One region of the Janibacter cremeus genome, then DNA from elsewhere that is predicted to be linked to it. Evidence: predicted binding sites of a transcription regulator. Region 1 holds the regulator's gene; the other holds the start of a gene.
The links. The regulator Rex, encoded in region 1, represses fermentation and respiration genes when NADH is low (regulators of the CRP and FNR family bind a similar motif). The targets are predictions, from matches to a motif close to CTTGTGAANNNNTTCACAAG.
Positions count from the first base shown of each region.

Region 2: O9K63_RS14945 (geranylgeranyl reductase family protein) is a predicted target of Rex. The motif match lies at 1,536-1,555, and genes of this name have one in related genera.

Region 1 covers NZ_CP115184.1:1,870,015-1,876,206, reverse strand. Annotated here, with positions in the region: gene O9K63_RS08760 (acetoin utilization protein AcuC) at 1-747, shown strand, start outside; gene O9K63_RS08755 (helix-turn-helix domain-containing protein) at 918-1,115, shown strand; gene O9K63_RS08750 (30S ribosomal protein bS22) at 1,306-1,404, shown strand; gene O9K63_RS08745 (NAD-dependent epimerase/dehydratase family protein) at 1,587-2,639, shown strand; gene O9K63_RS08740 (lysophospholipid acyltransferase family protein) at 2,639-4,096, shown strand; gene O9K63_RS08735 (glutaredoxin family protein) at 4,105-4,350, shown strand; gene O9K63_RS08730 (redox-sensing transcriptional repressor Rex) at 4,491-5,174, shown strand; gene O9K63_RS08725 (glutamyl-tRNA reductase) at 5,171-6,192, shown strand, end outside.
Region 2 covers NZ_CP115184.1:3,122,843-3,129,034, forward strand. Annotated here, with positions in the region: gene O9K63_RS14935 (isochorismate synthase) at 1-739, opposite strand, end outside; gene O9K63_RS14940 (demethylmenaquinone methyltransferase) at 780-1,472, shown strand; gene O9K63_RS14945 (geranylgeranyl reductase family protein) at 1,574-2,884, shown strand; gene O9K63_RS14950 (NADH-quinone oxidoreductase subunit A) at 2,966-3,328, shown strand; gene O9K63_RS14955 (NuoB/complex I 20 kDa subunit family protein) at 3,347-3,934, shown strand; gene O9K63_RS14960 (NADH-quinone oxidoreductase subunit C) at 3,931-4,785, shown strand; gene O9K63_RS14965 (NADH-quinone oxidoreductase subunit D) at 4,785-6,137, shown strand; gene nuoE (NADH-quinone oxidoreductase subunit NuoE) at 6,137-6,192, shown strand, end outside.

The DNA.
Region 1 (6,192 bases):
GCCGCGATCCAGTGGCTGCTCGACAACGGCGCCGAGCGGGTCGCCTACGTCGACGTCGACGTCCACCACGGCGACGGTGTCGAGGCGATGTTCTACGACGACCCCCGCGTGCTCACCATCTCGGTGCACGAGTCCGGTCGCACGCTCTTCCCCGGCACCGGCTGGCCCGCGGACACCGGAGGCGTCGGCGCCGAGGGGACCGCGGTCAACGTCGCCCTGCCCCCCGGCGTCGTCGACGGGCCGTGGTTGCGGGCCATCACCTCGGTCGCCATGCCGCTCGTGCGCGCCTTCGAGCCGCAGGTGCTGGTCACCCAGCACGGGTGCGACACCTACCGCGACGACCCACTGGCGCACATGTCGATCTCGCTCGACGCGCAGCGCCAGGCCGCCGTCAACCTCCACCGCCTCGCCCACGAGGTCGCCGAGGGCCGGTGGGTCGCCCTGGGCGGGGGCGGCTACGACCTCACCAACGCCGTCCCCCGGGCCTGGGCCCACCTGACCGCGATCGCCGCCCACCGTCCCGTGCCGGCGGCCACCGAGGTGCCGCAGGAGTGGCGGGACCACTGCGAGCTCGTCGCCGGTCAGCAGGGCCCGGCCACGATGGGGGACCTGCCGGACAAGGATCTGCCGATCTGGGTGCAGCCGTGGGCCATGGGGTACAACCCCCACCACGGTGTCGACCGGGCGATCATGGCCGCCCGCGAGGCGGTCTTCCCCTTCCACGGTCTCGACGTCTGGTTCGACTGAGCCCCGATTTTCCCCCGCCGGGCGGCGTGTCGGATGGACTTTTGGTGATTGCCCTCATGTTCCGTCTTCCCAGCCGCCACATCAGCACCTATGGTGGACATCTGCAAGGGCTCGTCGAGGACTGCTGGCACATCGGCCGGCGGTGCGATCCTGCAGAGATCGAGGTGGTCATGTCGAACGATCTTCTGGGTGAGGTGCGCTTCCTCACCGTGGCTGAGGTCGCGTCGATCATGCGGGTTTCGAAGATGACGGTGTACCGGATGGTGCACAACGGCGATCTTCCGGCCGTTCGTGTCGGCCGCAGCTTCCGCGTCCCCGAGGACGCGGTCCACACGTACCTCGAGACCTCCTTCATCGAGACGGCCTGAGCACAGCCCGACCCCGCGAGGCATGGACCTGTCGGCTGTCCGCGGCCGGGCGGATCCCGCACGCGGGTACGAGCCACCGCTCGCGAGGCGTTAGACTTCCCGCCTGACTCGCATTCGGTGGGGCCTGCCGCAGGGCCGGCATCGCTCGAGCCGTCACCGAAGTCCCGAAGACGACACGAAGGAAGACCGCATGGGTTCTGTCATCAAGAAGCGACGCAAGCGCATGGCGAAGAAGAAGCACCGCAAGCTGCTGCGCAAGACGCGCCACCAGCGTCGCAACAAGAAGTGACCCAGCGCGAGGGGGGCCGCACCGGAGACCGGTGCGGCCCCCTTCGCCGTCCCCGGACCCGGTCCCGCCCCGGGTGCGGGTGATCCCCATCTCCATGGGGCCGTTCCCGGCGCCACGAGTGCGCACTGCTCGTTAGGCTGCGGACAATGCGGCTTCCCGCCGCTGCCGACAGGAGGTGTTCCGTGCCCAGGACCGTGCTCGTGGTGGGTGTCTCCCGCCACCTCGGTGGTGCCTTTGCCCGGCGCCTCAGCCGCGACGAGAGCGTCGAGCGCATCATCGGCGTCGATGTCGTCCCCCCGCGGCACGGCATCGGACGCGCCGAGTTCATGCGCGCGGACATCCGCAGCCCCCTGGTCAGCAGGATCATCTCCGGCAACGACGTCGACACGGTCGTGCACATGGGCGTCATCGCGACTCCCCGCGCCGGCGGCGGACGCTCGACGCAGAAGGAGATCAACGTCATCGGCACGATGCAGCTGCTCGCTGCGTGCCAGCGCGCCGAGTCGGTGACCAAGCTCGTCGTGAAGTCGACGGCGGGCGTCTACGGCTCCAGCCCGCGCGACCCCGCGATGTTCACCGAGGACATGTCGGCGAAGAAGATGCCCGGCTCCGGGTGGGCCCGCGACAGCGTCGAGGTCGAGGGCTACGTCCGCGGTCTCTCCCGGCGGCGCACGGACATGGAGATCACGACGCTGCGCTTCGCCAACGTCATCGGTCCGCGGATCCGCACCGCCTTCACCGACCACTTCTCGCTGCCGGTCATCCCGATCCCCTTCGGCTACGACGCGCGGCTGCAGTTCGTGCACGAGGACGACTGCGTCGCAGCGATGACCCATGCCGTGCACGCACCCGGGCTCGGCCCGGTCAACGTCGCCGGTGACGGGATCATCACCGCCTGCCAGGCCGCCAACATCGCCGGTCGCCCCTACGTGCTCGTGCCGCGGATGACCACCGGGGCGATCGCCGACCTGGCCAAGCGCTTCGGTCTGGTGGACATCGGCTCCGACCAGCTGGACATGATGACCTTCGGCCGCGGGCTGGACACCACCAGGATGCGCGAGGACCTCGGCTTCGAGCCGGTGTACTCCACGCGTGCCGCCTACGAGGACTTTGCCCGGGCGACGAAGGGCCGGGTCATGGACCGCCTGCCCTTCGCCCAGCCCGGATGGACTGCCGTGCAGGCGGCCGAGGCCGCGATGCGCGCGGTGACGCCCACCAGCGAGAGCGAGAAGTGATGGCCGACAGCACCCGACGGTCGACCGCGAAGAAGACGACGTCGTCCGCCCCCGCCGGGAAGTCCGCGAAGAAGGCCGCCGGTACGAGGACGGCTCGCACGTCGCCGACCAAGGCCGCACCCGCGAAGAAGGCCGCCGCGAAGAAGACGTCCTCGACGAAGAAGAAGACGACGTCGCGACCGAGCGCCGTCGCCGCAGCGGCCGACCGCGCCGGTGGCGAGCGTGCCCGCCGGCGCAGCACGCCCCTGATCGGCGCCTCGTCGCCCACCGACACCCCACCCACGGCCGGGGCGAATGGGGCGAAGCTCGCCTCCCGCAAGCCCGCGCTGCGCGTCGTGTCCGGTCCCGACGGGTCCCCGCCCGCGGCCCAACGCTCGTCGACGTCCGGCTCCACGGGCCGGCGCAAGCCCCCGGCCCGTCGCTCCACCTCGACCGCCGCACGGCCCGTGTCCGCGGCACCGACGCCGTCCGCCGGCGCGCGCGACCGCGGCACCGGCGGGACGCCGGACGCCGGCCAGGCCATCGTGCCGGGGCTGGCCGAGCTGCTCTCCGTGCTGCTGTCGGCGGGTCAGCTGACCTCCCGGACCATCGGGCAGGCCGCGGGTGCGGCAGCGGGGCAGGAGTGGGAGCGGCGCTTCGCCGACACGATCGAGTTCCTGCAGCGCCGGGTGCGCGGTGACTACGACGTCGACGACTTCGGCTACGACGAGGACTTCACGACCCACACGGTCTTCCCGGTCCTGCGGTTGCTGAAGGACAAGTGGTTCCGCGTGGAGGTGCGCGGGATCGAGAACATCCCGGACGAGGGCGGTGCGCTGCTCGTCTCCAACCACTCGGGCACGGTCGCGCTCGACTCGGTGATCACCCAGCTCGCGATCCATGACGCCCACCCGCGTGCCCGCTCCCTGCGGATGCTCGGTGCGGACCTGGTCTTCCAGCTGCCCGTCGTCGGGGACTTCGCCCGCAAGACCGGCGCGACCCTCGCCTCCAACGCCGACGCCGAGCGGCTGCTGCGTGGCGGCGAGCTCGTGGGCGTGTGGCCCGAGGGGTTCAAGGGCGTCGGCAAGCCCTTCCGGGAGCGGTACAAGCTGCAGCGCTTCGGCCGGGGCGGCTTCGTCTCCGCGGCGATCCGCTCGGAGGTGCCGATCATCCCGTGCTCGGTCGTCGGTGCCGAGGAGGTCTACCCGATGATCGGCAACATGAAGACGGTGGCGCGCCTCCTCGGGGCGCCGTACGCGCCGATCACCCCGTTCTTCCCCCTGCTCGGTCCGCTGGGGCTGGTCCCCCTCCCGAGCAAGTGGATCATCGAGTTCGGCGAGCCCGTCGACACCGCCTCGCTGGGGCCGGCCGCGGCCGACGACCCGATGCTCGTCTTCGAGCTGACCGACCAGGTGCGCGAGACGATCCAGCAGACGCTCTACTCCGTCCTGGTCACCCGCCGCTCCGTCTTCTTCTAGGAGGATCCGTGCCACTCCCAACGTCTCGCGTGGTGATGATCGGCAAGCCCGGCTGCCATCTGTGCGAGGAGGCCCGCTCGGTCATCGAGCGGGTCGTCGCGGAGACCGGCGACTCCTTCGAGGAGGTCACTCTCGACTCCGACCCGGCCTTCGCCCGGTACGCCGAGGAGATCCCGGTGACCTTCGTCGACGGGCGCCAGCACGACTACTGGCGCGTGGACGAAGGGCGGTTGCGCGCTGCTCTCGGGCGCTGAGTCACCCTCGCCCGGCGCGCTCCGACGCGGTCCGGCGGGTGGGCCGTGACTTTGTGCATTTGTTCACAAGAGCGTAATCTCGAGATGTTCGGTTCTTCGGCGCCGCCCGCCGGAGACCGTGGAGAGGAGCCGTGCCCAACGTGTCCGTCGACCAGGCCGCCAAGCGGGACATCCCCGATGCGACGGTGGCGCGGCTCCCGGGCTATCTGCGCGCACTGGGTCAGCTCGCCGCCGTCGACGTGCTCTCCGTCTCCTCGGAGGAGCTCGCCCACAGCGCGGGTGTCAGCTCGGCCAAGCTGCGCAAGGACCTCAGCCACCTGGGCTCCTACGGGGTGCGCGGCGTGGGCTACGACGTGGCCCACCTGAGCTACCAGATCTCCCGGGCGCTGGGCCTGACCCACGACTGGCCCGTGGTCATCGTGGGCATGGGCAACCTCGGTCGCGCCCTGGCCTCCTACGGCGGCTTCGCGACCAAGGGTTTCCAGGTCGTGGCGTTGCTCGACCGGGACCCCGCCGTGGTCGGCCACAAGGTCGACGACCTCGTCATCCAGCCCATGGCCGCGCTCGAGGCGCTCGTGACACCGGGGGAGGCGTGCATCGGCGTCATCGCCACCCCCGCCGCGTCCGCCCAGCAGGTCGCCGACCTGCTCGTGGCGGCCGGGGCCAGCTCCATCCTCAACTTCGCCGCCACCGCGATCCGGGTCCCCGAAGGGGTGCACATGCGCAAGGTCGATCTCTCCACCGAGCTGCAGATCCTGGCCTTCCACGAGCAACAACGCGTCGGCATCGATTCCGACGAGCTGTTGGAGGGAGCTGGTCGATGAGTCTGCTCAGCTTCGGCTTCAACCACCGCCGCACGCCCATCTCCGTCCTCGAGCGGGCCGCCCTGGACGAGTCCAGCCGCCAGGCCATCGTCGCCACGGCACAGGCCAGCCCGGACATCTCCGAGCTCCTCGTCATCGCCACGTGCAACCGCACCGAGGTCTACGCCGAGGTCTCGGCCTTCCACGGCGCGGTCGCCGACCTCACCGACGCCCTGACGTCGAGCACCTCGATCACCCACGAGGACCTCAAGGAGCACCTCGACCTGCACTACGGCGATGCCGCCGTCGCGCACGTCTTCAACGTCGCCGCGGGGCTGGACTCGATGGCGGTCGGGGAGTCCCAGATCCTCGGCCAGCTGCGCGATGCCCTCGCCCGGGCCCAGGCCGACGGGCACGTGGGCACCCACCTGAACTCCCTCGTCCAGCAGGCACTGCGCACCGGCAAGCAGGTGCACTCGGAGACCGGTCTCGACGAGGTCTCCCGCTCGTTGGTGACCGCGGGGCTGGACTCCGCGGAGCAGCACGTCGGCCGGCTGGCCGACGCCCACGTCCTCGTCATCGGCGCCGGGTCCATGAGTGCGCTGGCGGCGACGACCGCGGTGCGCCGCGGGGTCGCCCGCCTCACCGTCGTCAACCGCACGCACGAGCGCGGCGTCGCCCTGGCGGAGCGGCTCGGGGGCAGCGCCCGGCCCACCGACGAGCTCGGTGACGCCCTCGCGGACGCCGACGTCGTCATCTCCTGCACCGGCTCGACCGGGGTGGCGATCTCCCTCGCCGACGTCGCCGACGCGCAGATCGCGCGCTCCGGCCGCCGGCAGGCCTTCGTCGACCTGGCCCTGCCCCACGACATCGCCCGCGAGGTCGCGGACCTGAGCGAGGTCACGCTCCTCGGTCTCGGTGAGCTCGGCGAGATGCTCGGTGCCGATGGGGCGATGCCGGAGGTCGCGCAGGCCCGCTCCATCGTTGGCGATGCGGTGACCCGTCATCTCGGGGCCAGGGCCGCGAGCATCGCCGCGCC
Region 2 (6,192 bases), 1.3 Mb from region 1:
CGCGCTCGAGGCGGACAAGCATCTCGGGGGTGGCGCCCACCAGCCCGTCCACGGCGAAGACCCAGGTGGTGTCGTAGTCCTCGGCCAGGCGCGTGAGCAGCCAGCGGGGGTCGATGCGCTCGTCCGCGGTCGCCTGCACGGAGCGCGCGAGGACGACCTTGTCCAGGTCGCCGGCGTTGATCCGGGAGACCGCCTCCTCGACGGCGGCGGCCCACCGCTCCTTGGTCAGGTCGCTGTCGGTGAAGGCGACCGCCCCGGGGTCCACGGGGGCGGGCTGGGGCTCGAGCGGCTCGTCGGCCGTCGGGACCGCGGCGGCGGTCGTGGTCGTCGTCACCCAGGCCCGGTCACCGCGGCGGCCGACGACGACCTCGGGGACGACGAGCACGGACTCGGTGCCGGAGTGCGACGAGTAGGCCATCGACCCGAAGGCGATGGGCCCGGTGCCGGGCTCGTCCACGTCGTCGCGCACGATGGCCTCGGCGGTCACCGTGCGCCACCACTCCTGCGCCCGGACGAAGCGGTCCGACCCGCGCGAGCGGAAGGTCGCGACCGTGCCCCACCCGACCAGGCCTTCTCCCTTGCGCACCCACGAGACGATGTCGCCCGCGTCCGCCGGCTCCGGCAGCAGCCTCAGCAGGTCGCCGACCTGAGCCGCGGGGACGGAGATGGTGCGTACGACCAGGGCGGGTCGGGAGTGGCCGAGCGGCCCCGGGACGTCGTCGGGTGATGGAGATGTCATGGCCGCAACAGCCTACGACCGCGGGTGCGAGGATGTGCACATGAGCCGCGCCACCCTCCAGAAGGACCCCAAGGCCGTCGCCGCGATGTTCGACGAGACCGCAGCGAAGTACGACCTGATGAACGACGTGATGTCCCTGGGCCAGACCCGCCTGTGGCGGCGGGCCGTCCTGCAGTCGCTGGAGCCGCGGCCCGGCCAGCGCATCCTCGACATCGCCGCGGGCACGGGGACCTCGTCGGTGCCGCTGCGCAAGGCGGGCGCGGACGTCGTCTCGGCCGACTTCTCGCTCGGGATGCTCCACCAGGGCCAGCGCCAGTACCCCGACCTGGACTTCTCCGCCGCGGATGCGACGCGGCTGCCATTCGCGGACGAGTCCTTCGACACGGTCACCATGTCCTTCGGCTTCCGCAACGTCGTCGACCGCGGCGCGGCGCTCGCGGAGTTCCTGCGCGTGACCAAGCCGGGTGGCCGGCTGCTCATCTGCGAGTTCAGCCAGCCGGTCAACAAGGCCTTGCGCACGGTCTACTCCGAGTACCTCATGGCCGCCTTCCCGCCGGTGGCCCGCACGCTCAGCTCCAACCCCGACTCCTACGTCTACCTCGCCGAGTCGATCCAGGCCTGGCCCGCCCAGCGCGAGCTCGCCACGACGATCTCCGCGGCCGGATGGGCCGACGTGCAGTGGCGCAACCTGACCGGCGGCATCGTCGCCCTCCACCGCGCGACCAAGAGGTAACGGGCCCGGAGGTTAGGTCTACCTGTGTCGTTCGCCTCGACATGGAGAGGTAGGCTTCCCGCGATCGTGAAATCCTTCACAAGCCCTCGAGGAACCCATTCGTGACCAGTGCACTGCCTGCGGCCGGTGATGGCCGCACCGCCGACGTCATCGTCGTCGGGGCCGGCCCCGGTGGCTCCGCGACGGCGGCATGGTTGGCGAAGGCCGGCAAGGACGTCGTCCTGCTGGAGAAGTCCGTCTTCCCCCGGGACAAGATCTGCGGCGACGGCCTGACCCCCCGCGCCGTCCGCCAGCTGATCAACCTCGGACTGCCCATGTCGGAGACCGACGGGTGGGCCCACAACAAGGGCCTGCGGATCATCGGCGGCGGCATGACCCTCCAGCTCGACTGGCCGGACGTCGCCTCCTTCCCGGGGCACGGCATGGTGCGTGCCCGAGCCGACCTCGACGAGGTGCTCGCCCGCCACGCCGCCGCCAGCGGCGCCACCCTCCTCGAGGGCCGCAACGTCGCCGAGCCGATCCTCGACGAGCAGGACCGCATCATCGGCGTCACCGCCAAGGTCGTCGACCAGCGCGGCCGCGCCACCGGCGAGCGCGAGACGTACTACGCCCCGGTCGTCGTCGCCGCGGACGGCGTCTCCTCACGGCTGTCCGTGAAGATGGGCCGCGAGAAGCGCGAGGATCGGCCGATGGCCGTCGCCGTGCGCGCCTACTACGAGACCCCCCGCCACGACGACGAGTACCTCGAGAGCCACCTCGAGCTGTGGTCGACGACGCCGAAGGGGGAGAAGATCCTCATGCCGGGGTACGGCTGGCTGTTCGGCCTCGGCGACGGTCGCAGCAACGTCGGTCTGGGCGTGCTCAACACCTCGGAGGCCTTCGGCCGCACCGACTACAAGGACGTCATGCGCCGTTGGGTCGAGACGATGCCGCCCGAGTGGGGCATCAACGCCGACACGATGAGCGGGGAGATCACCGCTGCCGCGCTGCCGATGGCCTTCAACCGCCAGCCGCTCTACGACCGTGGCCTGATGCTCGTCGGCGACTCCGGCGGCATGGTCAACCCCTTCAACGGCGAGGGCATCGACTACGCGCTCGAGGCCGGCCACGCGGCCGCGGAGACCATCCTCCAGGCCCTCGCCCGCCCGACCGCGGCCGACCGCGAGCGGGTCCTGCAGTCCTACGTCACCCGGATGAAGGACATGCACGGCGGCTACTTCCGGCTCGGTGCGCAGTTCGCCAAGATCATCGGCAAGCCCGAGATCATGCGCCTGGCGACGAAGTACGGGTTGCCCCGGGAGACGCTGATGAAGTTCATGCTCAAGCTCATGGCCAACCTGCCCGAGGAGAAGGGCGGCGGGGTCGACGACCGGCTCGTGCGCCTCCTGACCAGGATGGCCCCCAATGCCTGAGGGCACTGCAGGCAGGGCAAACACCTGCCCTAGGATCGTCAGTGGCGTGCATCACATGAGAGAAAGCGAGGCCGTGCAGCGATGAACCCCTACATCCCGCTGCTGATCCTCTTCGCGCTCGGCCTCGGCTTCGCGCTCGTCTCGGTCGGCACGAGCCTGGTCGTCGGACCTGCTCGCTACAACGCCGCCAAGGCACAGGCCTACGAGTGCGGCATCCAGCCCACTCCGCAGGCCGCTGAGGGTGGCAAGTTCCCGGTCAAGTACTACCTGACCGCAATGCTGTTCATCATCTTCGACATCGAGGCCCTGTTCCTCTACCCCTTCGCCGTCGCCTTCGACGAGCTCGGGGCCTTCACCCTCGGTGCCGTGGTGCTCTTCCTGTTCAACGCGTTCTTCATCGCCGACGCCTACGTCTGGCGTCGCGGCGGGTTCGAGTGGGACTGACGAGGACGGAGACGAAAAATGGGACTTGAGGAGAAGCTGCCTTCGGGCATCGCACTCACGACGGTGGAGAAGCTCGCCGGCTACATGCGCAAGTCGTCGATGTGGCCCGCCACCTTCGGCCTGGCGTGCTGCGCCATCGAGATGATGGCCGTGGGCACCCCGCACTACGACCTGGCCCGCTTCGGCATGGAGCGCTTCGCGGCGACCCCCCGGCAGGCGGACCTGATGATCGTCGCCGGTCGGGTGAGCAACAAGATGGCCCCGGTCGTGCGCCAGGTCTACGACCAGATGGCCAACCCCAAGTGGGTCATCTCGATGGGCGTCTGCGCCAGCTCCGGTGGCATGTTCAACAACTACGCGATCGTCCAGGGCGTCGACCACATCATCCCGGTCGACATCTACCTGCCCGGGTGTCCGCCGCGGCCGGAGATGCTGCTCAACTCGATCCTCACCCTCCACGAGCAGATCCAGAGCACTCCGCTGGGCGTCAACCGTGAGGCAGCGGCCCGTGCCGCCGAGAAGGCTGCCCTCGGCGCGGTCCCGACCGAGCTGCAGGCCCCGACCCACGACCACGAGTCCCTCCTCGGAAGGAACCTGCTGGCATGAGCGAGGAGAACGCCTCCCCGGATGAGCCGGGCAAGGACGTCGAGGCCCCGCAGCCCAAGGGCGTCCGGCCGGAGGGCAAGGGACTCGGCGGCAATGCGCACGAGGACTACCCCTCGACCGAGGGCCTCACCGGCGACCAGCGCCCGGTCGAGTACACCAACGTCGGCGGTACGCCCGAGGTGGGCGACGTCGACCCGGACCACACGCCGGTCGTCCGGGGCCAGCGGGTCGGCATGTTCGGCGCGCGCCAGGGCCAGGACACCTCCGGCTACGGGGGCCTGCAGGCCCCGATCGCCTTCCCGGGAGCGGCCACGCGGCCCTACGGCCGCTGGTACGACGCCGCTGTCGACACCCTCGCCGAGGCCACCGGTTCCGACCTCGTGCGCAAGGTCGTCGTCCACGCCGACGAGCTGACCCTCCACGTCGCCCGCGAGGACCTCGTGCCCGTGATGCGCGCCCTGCGCGACCAGCCCGACCTGCGGTTCGAGATGTGTGTCTCCGTCTCCGGGGTCCACTTCCTGCAGGACTCGGGTCGCGAGCTGCACGTGGTCTACCACATGCTCTCGATCACCCACGGCGGCCGACGGCTGCGCGTCGAGGTGACCGCTCCGGACGCCGATCCGCACATCCCGAGCATCGTCGAGGTCTACCCGGGTGCCGACTGGCACGAGCGCGAGACCTGGGACATGTTCGGCGTGATCTTCGACGGGCACCCCGCGCTGACCCGCATCCTCATGCCCGACGACTGGGCGGGCCACCCCCAGCGCAAGGACTACCCGCTGGGTGGCATCCCGGTGGAGTACAAGGGCGGCACCGTCCCGCCGCCCGACGAGCGGAGGTCGTACAACTGATGGCATCCACCGACACGAACACCGGGGTCCACTCGACACCCGGCGCCGACGACCTCGCCGAGGGCCACGTCGTCAACGTCCAGGGCGGCGACTGGGACCGTGAGATGGGCGAGCTCGGGATGAACCCCGAGGAGCGGATCATCCTCAACATGGGTCCGCAGCACCCCTCGACGCACGGCGTCCTGCGCCTCATCCTCGAGCTCGACGGCGAGACCGTCACCGAGGCCCGCGCCGGCATCGGCTACCTGCACACGGGCATCGAGAAGAACATGGAGTTCCGCACCTGGACCCAGGGCGTGACCTTCTGCACCCGCATGGACTACCTCACCCCGATGTTCCAGGAGGCGGCCTACTGCCTCGCCATCGAGAAGGTCCTCGGGATCACCGACGACATCCCCGAGCGGGCCAGCGCCATCCGCGTGCTGATGATGGAGCTCACCCGCATCTCCAGCCACCTGATCTGCATGGGCACCGGTGGCATGGAGATGGGCGCGACGACGGTCATGACGATCGGCTTCCGTGAGCGCGAGCGCATCCTGTCGATCATCGAGGCCATCACCGGCCTGCGGATGAACAACGCCTACATCCGTCCCGGCGGTGTCGCGCAGGACCTCCCGCACGGCGCGATCGACAAGATCCGCGAGACGATCCCGCAGCTGCGCAAGGGCATCGCCGAGCTCTCGGCGATCCTGCTGGAGAACCCCCTGCTGAAGGGCCGCACCAAGGACGTCGGCGTCCTGTCCCTCACGGGCTGCACCGCACTGGGCATCACCGGTCCCGTGCTGCGCTCGACCGGGCTGCCGCACGACCTGCGCAAGCTGGACCCGTACTGCGGCTACGAGAAGTACGACTTCGAGGTCATCACCCGGACCAACGCCGATGCCTACGACCGGTGGGCCATCCGCATCGACGAGATGCTCGAGAGCCTGAAGATCATCGAGCAGGTCACCGACGAGCTGCAGCACAACCCCGGCCCGACGATGGTCGCGGACAAGCGCATCGCGTGGCCGGCCAAGCTGGCGATCGGCGGTGACGGCCAGGGCAACAGCCTCGACCACATCCGCGAGATCATGGGCACCTCGATGGAGTCGCTCATCCACCACTTCAAGCTCGTCACCGAGGGATTCCGCGTCCCGCCCGGCCAGGCCTACGCCGCCATCGAGTCGCCCAAGGGGGAGCTCGGCTGCCACATCGTCGCCGACGGCGGGACCCGGCCGTTCCGGGCCCACTTCCGGGACCCGAGCTTCAACAACCTGCAGGCCGTCGCGGCCATGTGCGAAGGGGGCTTCCTCGCCGACGTCATCGTCGCGGTCGCCTCGATCGACCCCGTCATGGGAGGAGTGGACCGCTGATGTCCATCAAGTTCGGCAGGCAGACCGACTTCGGGTACCTGTACGTCTCGTCGGA